Regions from separate parts of the Pseudomonas sp. A39 genome, predicted to be linked through region 3. Evidence: predicted binding sites of a transcription regulator. Region 3 holds the regulator's gene; each other region holds the start of a gene.
The links. Region 3 encodes FliA, which starts transcription of late flagellar genes. Its sites were predicted from a motif close to CTAAAGTTTNNNNNNNNNNNGCCGNTAA; they were not measured.

Region 1 (4,092 bases), on a different contig from region 3:
CACCAGCGCGCGACGTGCAGCGTTGGCACGGTTGGCCGAAAGCTCCCAGTTGCCGAAGTCGCCCTGGCCCGCATACGGCTTGGCGTCGGTGTGGCCGCTGATGCTGATCTTGTTCGGCACCGCCTTGATGGTGTCGGCCATGGCCAGCAGGATGTCTTCAAAGTACGGCTTCAGGCGCGCACTGCCGGAGTCGAACATCGGCCGGTTGGCCGCATCGGTGATCTGGATGCGCAAGCCGTCCGGGGTGATCTCGAACGAAATCTGGTCCTTGAACTTCAGCAGTTGCGGGTTTTCCTCAACCTTGGTCTGCAGTTCTTGCAGCAACAGTTCCAGCCGTTCTTGCTCGACCTGCTCCGCCATGGCCTCAACGGTATCGCGCTCGATCGGGATCTTTTCCTGAGGCGCTTCGGTTTTGACTTCCGGGTTGATAGTGCGCTCAGGCGCCAACTGCGGCGAACCGCCCAGGTCGATCACGAAGGGCGTGCCACTTTCCGAGAAACCAATGGGGTCTTTGAAGTAGCCGGCGATGGCAATCTTCTGTTCCGGCGTGGCGGTGGACATCAGCCACAGCACCAGGAAGAACGCCATCATCGCCGTCGCAAAGTCGGCGAAGGCGATTTTCCAGGCGCCACCATGGTGCCCCGCAGCGAAGCGCTTGACGCGCTTGATGATTATCGGCTGGTTGTTTTCCATGGCTTAGCGACCGCGAACCGCTTGTTCCAACTCGGCGAAGCTTGGGCGATGCTTGGGGTACAGCACTTTACGACCGAACTCCACCGCCAGCGACGGCGGCATGCCGGAAGCGGAAGCCACCAGGCTGGCCTTGATCGATTCGTACAGGTTGATTTCTTCCTTGGCGTCATGGGCCAGGGAGGTGGCCAACGGACCGAAGAAGCCGTAAGCCGCGAGAATACCGAAGAAGGTACCGACCAGTGCCGCACCGACGTGCATACCGATGGCGGCCTGGTCGCCTTCACCCAGGGAGGCCATGGTCACCACGATACCGAGTACCGCCGCGACGATACCGAAACCCGGCATACCATCAGCGATACCGGTCACGGCGTGGGACGGGTGCTCCAGCTCTTCCTTAAGGCTGAACAACTCCATGTCGAACAGGCCTTCCAGCTCATGGGGAGCCATGTTGCCGGAGGACATGATGCGCAAGTAGTCACAGATATAGGCGGTCATGCGCTCATCTTTGAGCACGGCCGGGTACTTGGCGAAAATCGGGCTGGCCGCAGCGTCCTCAATGTCACCTTCGATGGCCATCATGCCTTCGCGGCGGCTCTTGTTGAGGATCTCGTAGACCAGGCCCAACACCTCCAGATAGAAGGTGTGAGTGAAGCGTGAACCGAACATGCCCAGGGATTTCTTGACCACGTGCATCGTCATGTAGCCGGGGTTCGCCTGCAAGAATGCGCCGAATGCCGCACCACCGATGATCAGCACTTCGAAGGGCTGGATCAGCGCAGCAATTTTACCGTGGGACAGGACGTACCCACCGAGCACACTTGCGATGACGACAATGATGCCGATAATTTTAGCCATAGGAGATGAGTACTTGCGCCGTCGGGTTCATGGACATATTGGGGGGAACTGAAAACTCTTGTTCCTCTTATCGGCAAAACTGCGCCAGACTATAGCCCGTTAAGGCGAAAAGCCAGTTCGGCCCGCTCCGGGTGTGTTGACCGCAAGTGATGATCGCGCCCCAATCATGGCTAATGAAACGACAGTCCCAACTGCTAAACCTACCTCTCTCGCCGCTTGGATCAAGCGCCTGGACGATGTGCTGCTGCCTGTTCCACAGGCCAGCCACGACCGTGTGTGCAAGGGCATCCGCGACAGCCGCAGTTCATTGCGGGATATTGCCGAGCTGATGCAAGACAGCCCGGCGCTGGTGCTCAGCGTGATGCGCGAGGCCAACAGCCACACCCACGGCAGCCTGGCTGAGCCGGCAGAAAATCTCGAAGTGGCGCTTAACCGCCTGGGCCTCAAGCGCGCCGAAGAACTGCTGGCGCGCTTGCCCGCAGTGCCCGAAAACGAGATTCCCGTGGCACTGCGCCAATTGTTGCTGGTGAGCCAGCACGCTTCGCAGCAAGCCAACGGTTTGTTCGGCAGCCGCCTGGCGCGCCTGTGGCAAGACATTCACTGGGGTAGCCTGCTGTTTCTGTCGCCGCTGTGGCCGATGGCGATCGCGTACCCCAAACTCCTGGAAGAATGGGAACTGCGGGTGATCCACAAAGGCCATTCGGCCCGCGAGGTGGAACAGGCCTTATTCGGCGTGCGCCTGCTGGACCTGTGCGTCGGCCTGACCGACGCCTGGCACCTGCCGATCTGGGTATCCCAGGGCTACAAGCTGCTGTTGACCGAACAGCGTCTGCTGGTCAAGGCGCTGCATATCGCCCGCGAAGATGACTCCCTGCGCCATCAACAATTGCTCGACGCCGAACCCAACCTGCGCCGCTGGCTCAACCAGCCGGCCAATACGGTGTTGCTGGCCAACGGCCTGGCGATGTCGGCCCAGGAGTCCTGGACCTGCCCGCATACCGAGCGCTGGCAGCGCCTCACGGCGCTGTACCTGCAACAGCCGTTGGGCGAGGTGCAACAACAGGTTCACCAGCAAGCCGTCGCCAGCGCCCGCAACACGTTGATGCCTGACCTCTGGCACCCGGCGCTGTCGCTGATCTGGCCCTGGCATGTGCAGAAAATTCATCGCGGCCTGCTACCCGCGCCACCGCCCACCGCCGAGGCCCTGGCCGTGTGGCGCAAGCGCTGCACCGAGCTGCTGGTAGAGCCCAGCCGCTTTGCCAACGCCATGCACCTGACCACGTGCGCCAAGGAGGCCTTGGTGGCCAGCGGCATGCAGCGGGTCATGCTGCTGATGACCGATCGCGCGCAGAGCATGTTGCGCGTGCACCAGGTCGACGGCCTGCCGAAAGACGCAGCCAACCTGAGCCTGGACGTGGTCAACAGCACGCTGCTGCAACGCCTGCTGGAAAAGTCCGCCCAGGTGCGCCTCACACCGGACAACCATGCGCAGTTCTCGGCGCTGCTGCCGCCGATCCTGCGCCGCCTGTTTACTGGCGAACACCTGTTGCTGCGCTCCCTGAGCTGCAATGGCAAGGTGGTGATGCTGATGGTGGCCGACCAGGGTGGCGGGCCGTTCTCGGAAACCACCGTGCAGGCCTTCGGCAAAACCGCCCAATGCATCGAGAAAGCCCTGCACTGCTTTACCAACCGCAGCGCCTGATGCTTGCGCTACAATCGCGGTCCTTTAATGCCAACATTTGTGCCCAGGAGACCTCACATGCCTGACTTCTCTGGCTTGCCGCTGGTGATCGAATCCGGCGACCTGCTCGGCCGCCTGGAGGCCGAACACCTGATTCTGGTGGACCTCACCAGTGCCGCCCGCTACGCCGAAGGGCATATCCCCGGCGCGCATTTCGTTGACCCCAAGCGCACCCAGTTGGGCCAGGCGCCGGCGCCCGGTTTGCTGCCCAACAAAGCTGACCTGGAAACACTGTTCGGCGAATTGGGCCATACCCCCGACGCCACCTACGTGGTCTATGACGACGAAGGCGGCGGCTGGGCCGGGCGTTTTATCTGGATGCTCGATGTGATCGGCCACCAGAAATACCACTACCTTGACGGCGGCCTGCTGGCGTGGCTGGACGAAAAACACCCGGTCTCCACCGACGTGCCCGCGCCAGTCGGCGGCCCGGTCAGCCTGACGCTGCACGACGGCCCCACCGCCACCCGTGAATACCTGCAAAGCCGCCTGGGCGCGGCCGACCTGGGCATCTGGGACGCACGCGGCCCGCTGGAGTATTCCGGCGAGAAGGTGCTGGCGGCCAAAGGCGGGCATATCCCCGGCGCGGTGAACTTCGAATGGACGGCCGGCATGGACAAGGCACGCAACCTGCGTATCCGCCGCGACATGCCGCAGATCCTCGAAGACCTCGGGCTGACCAAAGACAAAGAAATCATCACCCACTGCCAGACTCACCACCGCTCTGGCTTCACCTACCTGGTGGCCAAGGCGCTCGGTTATCCGCGAGTCAAAGGTTATGCCGGTTCCTGGGGCGAATGGGG
Region 2 (4,092 bases), on a different contig from region 3:
GCAGAACCGGTGGATCGCCGCGCAGGCTTGGCGCAACGAACCCTCATCCAAGGCGTAGGCGATCCGCAGGTACGGCGCCAGGCAGTTGCAGGAAATCCAGTGCATCGGAAACCGTGTGGGTATCGAGTTCAGCCAGGCGTTGAAGCGGGTCGGTAAGGTCGGCAAGTGACATGAGATGAGCCCCTGTTGTGGTAAGGGCTCACGTCTCACTGAGGGGCGGTGATAGGTATATTCGTATTAACGTTAGGCCAACATACGCTGAAGCTATGGCTGATCAGATCCTGAACTGGCCGACCAGTTGCCCCAAACGCTGACCCAGATCCGCCAGGCTGCGGGAGGTCTGGGCACCCAGTTGGGTCTCATCGGCGACGCTGTCCACCGCCACGGCGATCTGATGCACGCTGCGATTGATCTCTTCGGCCACGGCGGTCTGCTCTTCGGCGGCGCTGGCGATCTGCGCGTTCATCGAATTGATGGTGCCGATCAACTGCGCCATGGTGTCCAGGGACGCCCCGGCTTCGTTGGCCTTGGCCGAGGTGCCGTCGCCAGCATCGCTGGAGCGGCGCATGGCGTCCACAGCGGCTTCGGTGCCTTTTTGCAGGCGGTCGATCATGCCCTGGATTTCCTGGGTGCTGGTCTGCGTGCGGCTGGCCAGCGCGCGCACTTCATCCGCCACCACCGCAAAACCACGCCCGGCCTCCCCTGCCCGTGCGGCCTCGATCGCGGCGTTGAGCGCCAGCAGGTTGGTCTGTTCAGCGATAGAGCGGATCACGCTGAGCACACTGACGATGGAGGACACGTCCTGCTGCAAGCTGTCGAGGGACACGCCGCTACTGCGGATGTCGTTCACCAGCGCATGGATCTGCGCGATGCTGCCGTCTACCACGCGCTTGGCGGCCTGGCCTTCGGCATCGGTTTGCTGGGCGGCCACCGAAGCGCCCTGGGCACTGCGCGCCACTTCTTGCGCGGCGGACGACATCTGGTTGATCGCGGTGGCGACCTGGTCGGTCTCGTGGCGCTGGCGCTCCATGGCCTGCTCGGAGCGCTGGGCCTGGTCGGAAACCTGGCTGACCAGGCCGGTGAGTTGGGTGGTCATCTCGGTGATCTGGCGCACCAGGCCATGGATCTTGTCGACAAAACGGTTGAACGCGCCCGCCAGATCGCCCAGCTCATCCTGGCTGGTGATGGCCAAGCGGCGGGTCAGGTCGCCCTCCCCGGCGGCGATATCGTCGAGGTTGGCTTTCATCAGGTGCAGCGGGCGCAGGATGGTATTGGCCATGACCATACCGACGGCCGCGATCACCAACAGCACCACCACGGCCACGCCGAGAATGCTCAGCAGCACGCCTTCCATGCGTTTCTCAACCTTGGCTTCGACCACGGCGACCTGGGCCTCGATGCCATCCAGGTTCACCGACGTACCAATGACCATGTCCCATTTGGGCAGGTATTCGGTGTAGCCCATCTTCGGCACCAGTTCGGTCTGCCCCGGCTGGGTCGAGCTGTATTGCAGGTAGTGGGTGCCGTCCTTACCCACCTTGACCAGGTCGCGGTTGACGTACACGCCATTGGGGTCGCGGTTGTCCTTGAAGCTCTTGCCGACGCCGTCGGGGCTGTTGCCCTTGAACAGGCGGATGGTCTCGGAGTCGTAGCCGAAGAAGTAGCCATCTTTGCCGTAGCGGGTGTTGGACAGCAGCTTGACCACCTCGGCACGCGCGGCGGTATCACCGGGGGCGGCCGCGTCGTAGAGCGGTTTGATGGTGGTCATGGCCACTTCGACATAACTTTGCAGAGTGGCCTTGGCATCGTTGAGCAGGCGCTGGCGGGTTTCCTCCACCTCGTTGCGCGCCTGACCCTGCAGGATCCAGACGGTGGTCAGGCTGATGACCACGGCGAACAGCAACACCGGCACTACGGCGAGTGAAAGGACTTTGGCCTTGAGGCTCAGACGCATGGCTTTTCTCTCTTATTAGGCGACTTGAAAAGCTATCGGCCGCACAAGAGATATCTGTAGTGAGCGGGCTTGCCCCGCGCTGGGGGGCGGTGCGACGATTCGACAAGCCCGCTCACTACAAGTCAGAGGGTCAGAGGGTCATTGCGGCCAGCCAGCCGAACGCCAGCAATGGGAGGTTGTAGTGCAGGAACGTCGGCACCACGGTGTCCCAGATGTGGTGGTGCTGGCCGTCGATGTTCAGGCCGGAGGTGGGGCCGAGGGTGGAGTCCGAGGCCGGTGAGCCAGCGTCGCCCAAGGCACCCGCCGTGCCGACGATGCACACGATGGCCACCGGGCTGAAGCCCAGTTGCACACACAGCGGCACAAAAATCGCCGCCAGGATCGGCACCGTGGAAAACGACGAACCGATGCCCATGGTCACCAGCAAACCCACCAGCAACATCAGCAGCGCGCCCACCCCACGGCTATGGCCGATGAACGCCGCCGAGGTTTCCACCAGCGAACGCACGTCACCGGTGGCCTTGAGCACTTCGGCGAAGCCCGACGAGGCAATCATGATGAAGCCGATCATCGCCATCATCTTCATGCCTTCGGTGAACAGGTCGTCGGTGTCGCGCCAGCGCACGATGCCCGACACCGAGAAGATCAAAAACCCGGCCAGGGAGCCGATGATCATCGAGTCCAGCCACAGTTGGATGATAAACGCCGAGGCAATCGCCACGCCGGCCACCAGCAGGGTCAGTGGGTTGTATTGCACCGCGACCTGTTCGACCCGCTCGATTTTCTCCAGGTCGTACACGCGCTTTTTGCGGTAGCTGACAAACACCGCCACCAGCAGGCCAACCACCATGCCCAGCGCCGGCAGGCTCATGGCGTGAGTGACGTTGACTTGGCTGATATCCACCCCGCTCTTGGCCACGTTGGCCAGCAGTATCTGGTTGAGGAAGATATTGCCGAAACCCACCGGCAGAAACATGTAGGGCGTGATCAGGCCGAAGGTCATCACACAGGCGATCAGGCGGCGGTCCAGTTGCAGCTTGGTCAGCACGTAGAGCAGCGGCGGCACTAACAGCGGGATGAACGCGATATGGATCGGCAGGATGTTCTGCGAGGCAATCGCCACCACCCACAGCAGGCCAATCAACAGCCATTTGACGTGACTGCCGCCGGTGGCTTCCTGGCGGTCGACCAGCAGCAGCGCCTTGTCGGCCAGGGCGTGGGCCAGGCCGGATTTGGCAATCGCTACGGCGAAAGCGCCGAGCAAGGCGTAGGACAACGCCACAGTTGCACCACCGCCCAAGCCGCCATTGAAGGCTTTGAGCGTGGCGTCGATACCCAGCCCACCGGTAAGGCCACCGACCAGGGCACCGACGATGATGGCGATGACCACATGCACGCGGGACAGGCTGAGCACCAGCATGGTGCCGACCGCGGCAATGACTGCGTTAATCATGGTTACCTCAAGCAGAAACATAAAAAACAGGCATGCCCGCGCCCAGGCAGCCATCGGATGGCAGCCAGCGTGCAGGCTTGAAGGAGGTCTTATTAGAGGGCGCGCACTTTGCAGCAGGTGGGCCCGCATGTCAAAAAACCTGTGGTGAGGATGACTGTTTTAATAAAGAAACCTCTGAAACCGCCGATACAGAGCCTCTGTTTGTATTTTAGGTTAAGGATTTCCGATGTCGCTTAGGCAGCTCTCTATTCAATGGAAAATCACCCTGCTCGCCGGCCTGTGCCTGCTGGGGATCGTGACCCTGCTGGTGGGTCTTTCGTTGTATCGCATGGCGCAGAGCTCTCAGCAGGTCAAAGCCTCCAGCATGCAGATGCTGGATGAAGCCGCCCAGGCGCGCATCGAGGCGCAGGGTGAAGTGCAAGCGTTGGGCATTCGTCGCCAATTCATGGACGCCTACCAATACGGCCACGGTTTTTCCCGCCAGGTGCTGTTTTTGCGTGAACAGGCTGAAAAGCGCTTCCTCGACGCCTTCGACACCCGTGAAGACCTGACCCGCCAAGTCAAGGCCGCCCTGCAGGCCAACCCGGACTTGCTCGGTTTATCCCTGGTGTTCGAAGCCAACGCCCTGGACGGCAAGGATGAGTTATTCGCCGGCCAGGCCGAACTGGGCAGTAATGACAAGGGC
Region 3 (4,092 bases):
TGCCGTGCAACTGGTCGAGCAGGGATTCGAACTCAGCGTCGGTAATGTCTTCGCTGGTCGGCGCCGCTGCCGGAGCAACGGCGGCCGGTGCTTCTGCCTCGGCCTTGACGGCACTGAGGGAGTTGAGCAGCTGTTCAAACTCGCTGTCGGTCACATCCGCTTCGGGCTCTGCCACAGGTTCCGGCGCCGCTTCAGCCACCGGCGCAGCCGACAGGTCGGCAGGCTCGGCATAGCGCGCCAGGGCGGCCAGCAGCTCCGGAGTGGCTGCGGTGATCGGGGCACGTTCGCGCACTTCGCTGAACATGCCGTTGACCGCATCGAGTGCTTCGAGAATCACGTCCATCAACTCCGAATCAACGTGACGCTCACCCTTGCGCAGGATGTCGAACACGTTCTCGGCGATGTGGCAGCACTCCACCAGCTCATGGAGCTGGAGGAAGCCGGCGCCCCCTTTTACAGTATGAAAACCGCGAAAAATTGCATTGAGCAGGTTCGCATCATCCGGGCGGCTTTCCAGCTCGACCAGTTGCTCGGACAGTTGCTCTAAAATTTCGCCGGCCTCTACAAGGAAATCCTGAAGGATCTCTTCATCGGCGCCGAAGCTCATGGGTGTGCTCCTTAGAAGCCTAAACTGGATAACAGGTCATCTACGTCATCCTGACCTGACATAACGTCTTCACGTTTATCGGCATGAATCTGCGGACCTTCACCCTTGGCGAGATGTTTTTGTGGATCTTTTTCCGAGAGGATCGCTTCGCGGTCATGTTCAATGCCGGCGAAACGATCAACCTGGCCTGCCATAAGCACCAATTTGAGCAAGTTGCTTTCCACTTCGGTGACCAATTGGGTCACACGCTTGATCACCTGACCGGTGAGGTCCTGGTAATCCTGGGCCAGCAGAATGTCGTTGAGGTTGCTGGAAACCGTGCGGTTTTCCTGCTCGCTGCGTGACAAGAACCCGTCGACCCGACGCGCCAACTCACGAAACTCTTCAGCCCCGACTTCGCGGCGCATGAAACGGCCCCAGTCGTGGCTCAAGGCCTGGGCCTCGGTGGCCATGCCGTTGACCAGGGGCGTGGCGTTTTCCACCAGGTCCATGGTGCGGTTGGCCGCCGCCTCAGTCAGCCTGACCACATAGGACAGGCGTTCGGTGGCATCGGTGATCTGCGAGATCTCTTCGGCCTGGGGCATATGCGGGTCAATCTGGAAATTGACGATCGCACTGTGCAGCTCGCGCGTGAGCTTGCCCACTTCCTGATACAGGCCGCGGTCACGGGTCTGATTGAGCTCATGGATTAACTGCACCGCATCGCCGAACTGGCCTTTTTCAAGGCTGTCGACCAACTGGTGAGCATGCTTTTTCAGGGTCGACTCAAAGTCTCCCTGTGACGTTTCTTTATGCTCCATAGCTCCCCCGCGATGGCATTAGCCGTGGATGCGTTCGAAGATTTTTTCGATCTTCTCTTTCAAGGCCAATGCAGTGAATGGCTTGACCACGTAACCGTTAACCCCGGCTTGGGCGGCTTCGATGATCTGTTCACGCTTGGCTTCGGCGGTCACCATCAGCACGGGAAGGCTGCGTAGTTTTTCGTCAGCGCGCACGTGGCGCAGCAAGTCGATACCGGTCATGCCCGGCATGTTCCAGTCCGTTACCAGAAAGTCGATGCTCCCGCTGTTGAGGATCGGAATCGCCGTAATGCCGTCATCCGCCTCGACCGTGTTAGTGAACCCAAGGTCACGCAACAGGTTTTTTATGATCCGCCGCATCGTTGAAAAGTCATCAACGATGAGGATTTTCATGTTCTTGTCCAATTCGACCTCCAAGCAGTCTTAAACGCGCCCAGCACCTGGACGCGCCATTTCAATCAACAGGCATTACACAAAAAGGACGCCTCGGGCACCACGGGTCGAAACCGCGAAGGCTTGCTGCCCTCGCGGTATCGTCTGCAGTGTCCCCACACTGCCTGTCAGCGCGCTCGCCACTCTCCCAAACGCCCCCGCAAGCGGGCTGCGCACTGGCTGTGCAACTGGCTGACCCGCGATTCGCTGACCCCCAGGACCTCACCGATTTCCTTGAGGTTCAGCTCTTCGTCGTAGTACAGCGCCAACACCAACCGCTCACGCTCCGGCAAATTGGCAATCGCGTCCGCCAGCGCACCCTGGAAGCGTTCATCTTCCAGGTCACGCGACGGCTCCATATGAGCACTCGCGCCATCCTCGTGCAGCCCTTCGTGCTCGCCGTCCTGCAAGAGGTCGTCGAAACTGAACAGGCGGCTGCCCAAGGTATCGTTCAAAATCCCGTAATAATCGTCGAGACTCAATTGGAGTTCGGCCGCAACTTCGTGATCTTTAGCGTCGCGACCGGTTTTTGCTTCAATTGCGCGAATTGCGTCACTGACCATGCGCGTATTGCGATGCACCGAACGTGGTGCCCAGTCACCTTTACGCACCTCGTCGAGCATCGCGCCACGGATACGAATCCCCGCATACGTCTCGAAGCTCGCCCCCTTGCTCGCGTCGTATTTGGTCGACACTTCGAGCAAACCGATCATGCCCGCCTGGATCAGGTCTTCGACCTGGACGCTGGCGGGCAGGCGTGCCAGCAAGTGATAGGCGATGCGCTTGACCAGTGGCGCGTAGCGCTCGATCAACTCACCCTGGCTGTCACGGGCCGACTTTTTGTAAGCGTTATAGCCGTTCGCTGTCATAGCACGGGTCCTGCGCTCGTCTGATGCACCAATCGCTCGACGAAAAACTCCAGATGCCCCCGAGGGTTGGCGGGCAACGGCCAGGTATCGACCTTCTGGGCAATAGCCTTGAACGCCAATGCGCATTTGGAACGAGGGAACGCTTCGTAGACTGCACGCTGCTTTTGCACAGCCTTGCGCACACACTCGTCGTAGGGAACTGCGCCGACGTATTGTAAGGCGACATCGAGGAAGCGATCCGTGACCTTGGTCAACTTGGCGAACAGGTTGCGCCCTTCCTGCGGGCTCTGGGCCATGTTGGCCAGCACGCGGAAGCGGTTCATGCCGTAGTCACGGTTAAGCAGTTTGATCAGGGCGTAGGCGTCGGTGATCGAGGTGGGTTCGTCGCAGACCACCAGCAATACTTCCTGCGCGGCGCGCACGAAGCTGACCACGGACTCGCCGATCCCGGCCGCGGTGTCGATCACCAGCACGTCGAGGTTGTCGCCGATATCACTGAAGGCCTGGATCAGCCCGGCATGCTGTGCCGGGCTCAGGTGCACCATGCTCTGGGTGCCGGAGGCGGCAGGCACGATGCGGATGCCGCCAGGGCCCTGCAGCAGCACATCGCGCAGCTCACAGCGGCCCTCGATCACATCGGCAAGGGTGTGTTTGGGCGTCAGCCCCAGCAGAACGTCGACGTTCGCCAGCCCCAGGTCAGCATCCAGCAGCATGACGCGACGGCCAAGCTCTGCCAGGGCCAGGGACAAATTCACTGACACGTTAGTTTTCCCGACGCCACCTTTGCCGCCGGTCACCGCGATCACCTGTACGGGATGCATGCTGCCCATTTTATTTCTTTACCTTGTCTTGCTTAGACGCAGGCTACATGGCTTGGCCGCGTGAATCGCTTGCAGACCATCGATGTAGGTACATTTCACGGTGTTCATCCTGACTCAACCCACCCGTTTTGCCGGGCTGTGGTAAAGGTCGGCGAACATATCGGCCATCGCTTCCTCGCTAGGCTCTTCTTGCATTTGCACGCTGACTGCGCGGCTGACCAACTGATGACGGCGCGGCAGATGCAGATCATCCGGGATCCGCGGTCCGTCGGTCAGGTAGGCGACCGGCAATTCATGACTGATGGCCAGGCTCAGCACCTCGCCCAGGCTCGCAGTTTCGTCGAGCTTGGTGAGGATGCAACCGGCCAGGCCACAACGCTTGTAACTGTGGTACGCAGCGGTAAGAACTTGTTTCTGGCTGGTGGTTGCAAGCACCAGGTAATTTTTCGACTTGATGCCGCGACCTGCCAGGCTTTCCAGTTGCATGCGCAACGCCGGGTCGCTGGCTTGCAGGCCGGCGGTATCGATCAGCACCACGCGCTTGCGCAGCAGCGGGTCGAGGG
Region 4 (4,092 bases), on a different contig from region 3:
AATCCCAACATCACCGCCGCACCAAATCCTATGCCGACACGCCCTGCCAGGCGTGCCTGCAGTAACTGCCCGGCGCCGTAATGCTGGCCGATGCGCATGGTCACCGCGTAGGACATCCCCGCCGGCACCATGAACGCCACCGAGACGATCTGCAGCGCAACCTGATGCGCGGCCAACTGTGTGCTGCCCATGGTGCCCATGCACAACGCCGCAAAGGCAAACAACCCGACTTCAACGGCATAGGTGCCGCCAATCGGCAGGCCCAGGCGCCACAGCTCACGCAGGTACTGGGTATTGAGGCGCAGCAGGCCAGTGCTGAGCGGGTAGGCTGCATAGGCACGGTTCCTGTGGATGTACCCCATCAGCGCCAACGCCATGCCGTTGGCGACGACGGCGGTGACCAGGCCGATGCCCATCAGGCCCAATTTCGGCAGGCCGAACATGCCTTCGATCAACGCGTGGTTGAGCAGGTAGTTGGCCACCGCGCCGCCGAGGCTGATGACCATCACCGGCTTGGCTTTGCCAATTGCGCTGGTGAAGCCGCGCAAGGCCATGAAGCTCAGGAAACCGGGCAGTGCGAATGGCAGGATCGTCAGGAATTGCCCGGCCGAGTGAACATTGGTTTCGGTCTGGCCAAACATCAGCAGCAACGGCTTGAGGTTCCACAGCAGCAAACCGGCCGCCAAGGCCATCAGCCAGGCCAGCCACAGCCCGGCCTGGGTCAGGCGGGTGGCGCCCTCGATATCGCCCGCGCCTTGACGGATGGCCACCAGGGTACCGACGGCAGCAATCACGCCGATGCAGAAAATCGACACGAACGAATAGCTCGCCGCGCCCAGCCCACCGCCGGCCAGGGCTTCGGGGCTCAGACGGGCCATCATCAGGGTGTCGGTCAGCACCATCAGCATGTGCGCCAACTGTGAGGCAATCAACGGCCCTGACAGCCGCAGAATGGCCCAGAGTTCGGTACGTGCCGGATGCTGCATGATCATCACACTCGAAAATTCGCAGGGGGGGGGAAGGGTGGATTCTCGGCGCTCTCAGTGCATTGCACAAAGGGATAAATGCGATCGTTCGCATGATTAAAACTCATGCTTGCTTGATTCTGGTAGGGTTTGCGCATTGCGCTGTCGGAGCTTTTCCTATGTCCCGTCGTCTTCCTCCGCTTTATGCCTTGCGTGCATTTGAAGCCGCCTCTCGACACAACTCCTTCACCCGCGCAGCGGAGGAGCTGTCCATTACTCAAAGTGCGGTGAGCCGGCATATCCGCACGCTGGAAGAGCATTTCGCCTGCCGCCTGTTCCAGCGCAGCGGCCGCACCTTACAGCTCACCGAGGCCGCGCGCCTGCTGCTGCCCGGCGTGAGGGAAGGCTTTGCTGCGCTGGAACGGGCCTGTCATACCTTGAACGCTGAAGATGACATCCTGCGTATGAAGGCGCCGTCGACCCTGACCATGCGTTGGCTGCTGGCGCGGCTCAGTCGCTTCCGGGCGCTGCAGCCGGGCAATGAGGTGCAACTGACCAGCGCCTGGATGAGCGTGGACGAGGTGGACTTCAACCAAGAACCGTTCGACTGCGCGGTGCTGCTGAGTTACGGGCATTTCCCGGCCGACTGGGAGGCCAGTTATCTATTTCCGGAATTGCTGATCCCGGTAGGCGCGCCGAACCTGCTGGAAGATGGGCCCTGGGATGCAGCACGCCTGGCCACCGCCGAATTGCTGCACCCCACCCCTGACCGTCGCGACTGGCGCAATTGGTTGGAGCGCATGGGGTTGTCATCCCAAGTGTCGCTCAAGGGTGGGCAGGTATTCGATACGCTCGAACTGGGCATGATCGCCGCCGCGCGGGGCTATGGCGTGTCCATGGGCGACCTGTTGATGGTGGCCGAAGACGTGGCCCAAGGGCGGTTGAGCCTGCCGTGGCCAACCGCCGTGGCCAGTGGCGAAAATTACTACCTGGTCTGGCCGAAAACCCGCCCCGGCGGCGAGCGTTTGCGGCGCTTGGCGGAGTTTCTCCAGGCAGAAGTCAAGGCCATGGCATTGCCCGAGGTCGAACGTCTCGATTGAGTGCCGGCAGGCCGCTCCTGCAATCGTTTGCGCGATGTCCCGGTGATGCGCTCAAGTATTGGCTCTGCCCGCCGAAGTAGGTGTGTTGGAACCATCGTGCACCAACGTTACCCACTAGATAATTTGCCGAGCAGCGCTATGAGATCAGGATGATCCTGGCCTCGGCCAGGAGCCATCATGTCTCAACCTCGCGCCCGGATTGCCTCCCAGCTTGGTATCGCGTTAGCTGTGATCCTTGCTGTTGCCATTGGTGGCAGCACTGTTTTTGCCCTGCGTTCGCTCGACACCGCCAACCTCGCGACCCGTGAGGAACACTTGGCCAGCGAGGCGCGCTTGCTCGCCGACCAGCTCAATACGTTTCACAGCACCTTGCGTGAGAGTACACAGCGCCTGACGGGGCTTTTCGAGAAGCGCTTCAGTGCCGGCTTGCGCGTACAGGCAGATCAACCTGTTGCCGTCGCGGGTGTACAGACCCCGAGCTTGTACCTGGGCAGCGATCTGCTGAACAACAACTTCGATAAAGTCGACGAGTTCAAGCAGATGTCCGGCGGTGTGGCGACGGTGTTCGTGCGCAGCGGCGACGACTTCATCCGCGTCAGCACCTCCCTGACCAAACAGGACGGCAATCGCGCCATCGGCACTGTGCTTGACCGCAATGGGCCGGCCTATTCGCGTGTGTTCAGTGGGCAGACTTACATCGGCCGCGCAGTGTTGTTCGATCGCTCCTACATGACTCAATACAGCCCGGTGCGCGACGCCAGCGGCAAAGTCATTGCGGTGCTGTTCATCGGTTTTGACTACACCGACGCGCAGAATGCCCAGTTCGAAAACCTGAAACGCTTCCGTATCGGCCAAACGGGTTCCCTGGCGTTGCTGGACGAGCAAAAGCGCTGGCTGGTACCACCGGCCGGCGTGCAGGCGCCGGACCAAGCGGTGCCGGTGATGTCGGACCTGGCCAAGACCCCCGGTACGGGGCGCTTCTGGGCGGATAAAACCGAGGACTTCTACAGCGTGTCGGTGCCCTTCGAAGGCGGGCCGTGGGCTGTGGTCGCAAGCATGCCCAAAGCGGAGATTCGCTCGGTGACGTGGGATGTCGGCATTCGCCTGGTGATCGGCAGCGTGCTGGCCATGCTGCTGGCCGTCGGCGCAACGGTCTGGCTGCTGCGCAGCAAACTCGCGCCGTTGAGTGACCTTGTACGCCAGGCCGAAGCCTTGGGCGCGGGTGATTTGAGCGCGCGTCTGAACGTGTCCAGCCATGACGAAATCGGCCAGTTGGCACGCAGCTTCAATCAGATGGGGGAAGCGCTGTCGACCATGGTCTCGCATATCCGCAAGGCGGCTGAAGAGGTCAACAGCCGCGCCCAGGCATTGTCCGGTCTGTCCGGCGGTGCCTACGAAGGCATGGAGCAGCAGTCCGGCGAGATCACCAGCATGGCCGGCGCGGTAGAAGAGTTCAGCGCCACGTCGCTGAACATCGCCGACAACATGGGCGCCACGGAACGCCTGGCCCAGGAAAACGCCCAGCAAACCCGTATCGGCCGTAACTCGATGCAAGAAGCCTCGTCGTCCCTCGAACATATCGCGACCTCGTTGAACAGCACGGCCACGGTGATCAACACCCTGGGCCAACGCTCCCAGGAAATTGGTGGGATCGTCGGTGTGATTACCTCGATCGCCGAACAGACCAACCTGCTGGCGCTCAACGCTGCGATCGAAGCCGCCCGGGCCGGTGAGCAAGGCCGGGGTTTCGCCGTGGTCGCCGACGAAGTACGCAACCTGGCTTCGCGCACCCGTCAGGCCACCGACGAGATCTCTGGGATGATCCAGAGCATCCAGCACGAAACCGGCAACGCCATCAGCACCATGGAACACGGCAACGCGCTGATGCAGGAAGGCCTGTCACGCAACGCCGACGTGGCGTCGGCGTTGGCACGTATCGACGAGCAAAGCCGCTCGGCCGGTCAACAGTTCGCGGCGATCACCACCGCCACCCAGGAACAGAGCAGCACCGCGACCTTGCTCAGCAG

Region 1: the regulator FliA is predicted to act here: its motif matches at 1,616-1,643, upstream of motA (flagellar motor stator protein MotA).
Region 2: the regulator FliA is predicted to act here: its motif matches at 1,987-2,014, upstream of AC3ZU9_RS29115 (methyl-accepting chemotaxis protein).
Region 4: the regulator FliA is predicted to act here: its motif matches at 2,116-2,143, upstream of AC3ZU9_RS28730 (methyl-accepting chemotaxis protein).

What each region holds. Positions count from the first base shown of each region.
Region 1 covers NZ_JBYVMD010000061.1:12,097-16,188, forward strand. Annotated here, with positions in the region: gene motB (flagellar motor protein MotB) at 1-693, opposite strand, end outside; gene motA (flagellar motor stator protein MotA) at 697-1,548, opposite strand; gene AC3ZU9_RS28420 (HDOD domain-containing protein) at 1,715-3,250, shown strand; gene AC3ZU9_RS28425 (rhodanese-like domain-containing protein) at 3,308-4,092, shown strand, end outside.
Region 2 covers NZ_JBYVMD010000067.1:5,869-9,960, reverse strand. Annotated here, with positions in the region: gene AC3ZU9_RS29115 (methyl-accepting chemotaxis protein) at 275-1,954, opposite strand; gene AC3ZU9_RS29110 (Na+/H+ antiporter family protein) at 2,085-3,404, opposite strand; partial or broken gene AC3ZU9_RS29105 (methyl-accepting chemotaxis protein) at 3,634-4,092, shown strand, end outside.
Region 3 covers NZ_JBYVMD010000003.1:135,202-139,293, forward strand. Annotated here, with positions in the region: gene AC3ZU9_RS03470 (chemotaxis protein CheA) at 1-607, opposite strand, end outside; gene AC3ZU9_RS03475 (protein phosphatase CheZ) at 619-1,407, opposite strand; gene AC3ZU9_RS03480 (chemotaxis response regulator CheY) at 1,426-1,800, opposite strand; gene fliA (RNA polymerase sigma factor FliA) at 1,968-2,708, opposite strand; gene fleN (flagellar synthesis regulator FleN) at 2,705-3,538, opposite strand; gene flhF (flagellar biosynthesis GTPase FlhF) at 3,644-4,092, opposite strand, start outside.
Region 4 covers NZ_JBYVMD010000064.1:2,961-7,052, forward strand. Annotated here, with positions in the region: gene AC3ZU9_RS28720 (NorM family multidrug efflux MATE transporter) at 1-992, opposite strand, end outside; gene AC3ZU9_RS28725 (LysR substrate-binding domain-containing protein) at 1,145-2,065, shown strand; gene AC3ZU9_RS28730 (methyl-accepting chemotaxis protein) at 2,243-4,092, shown strand, end outside.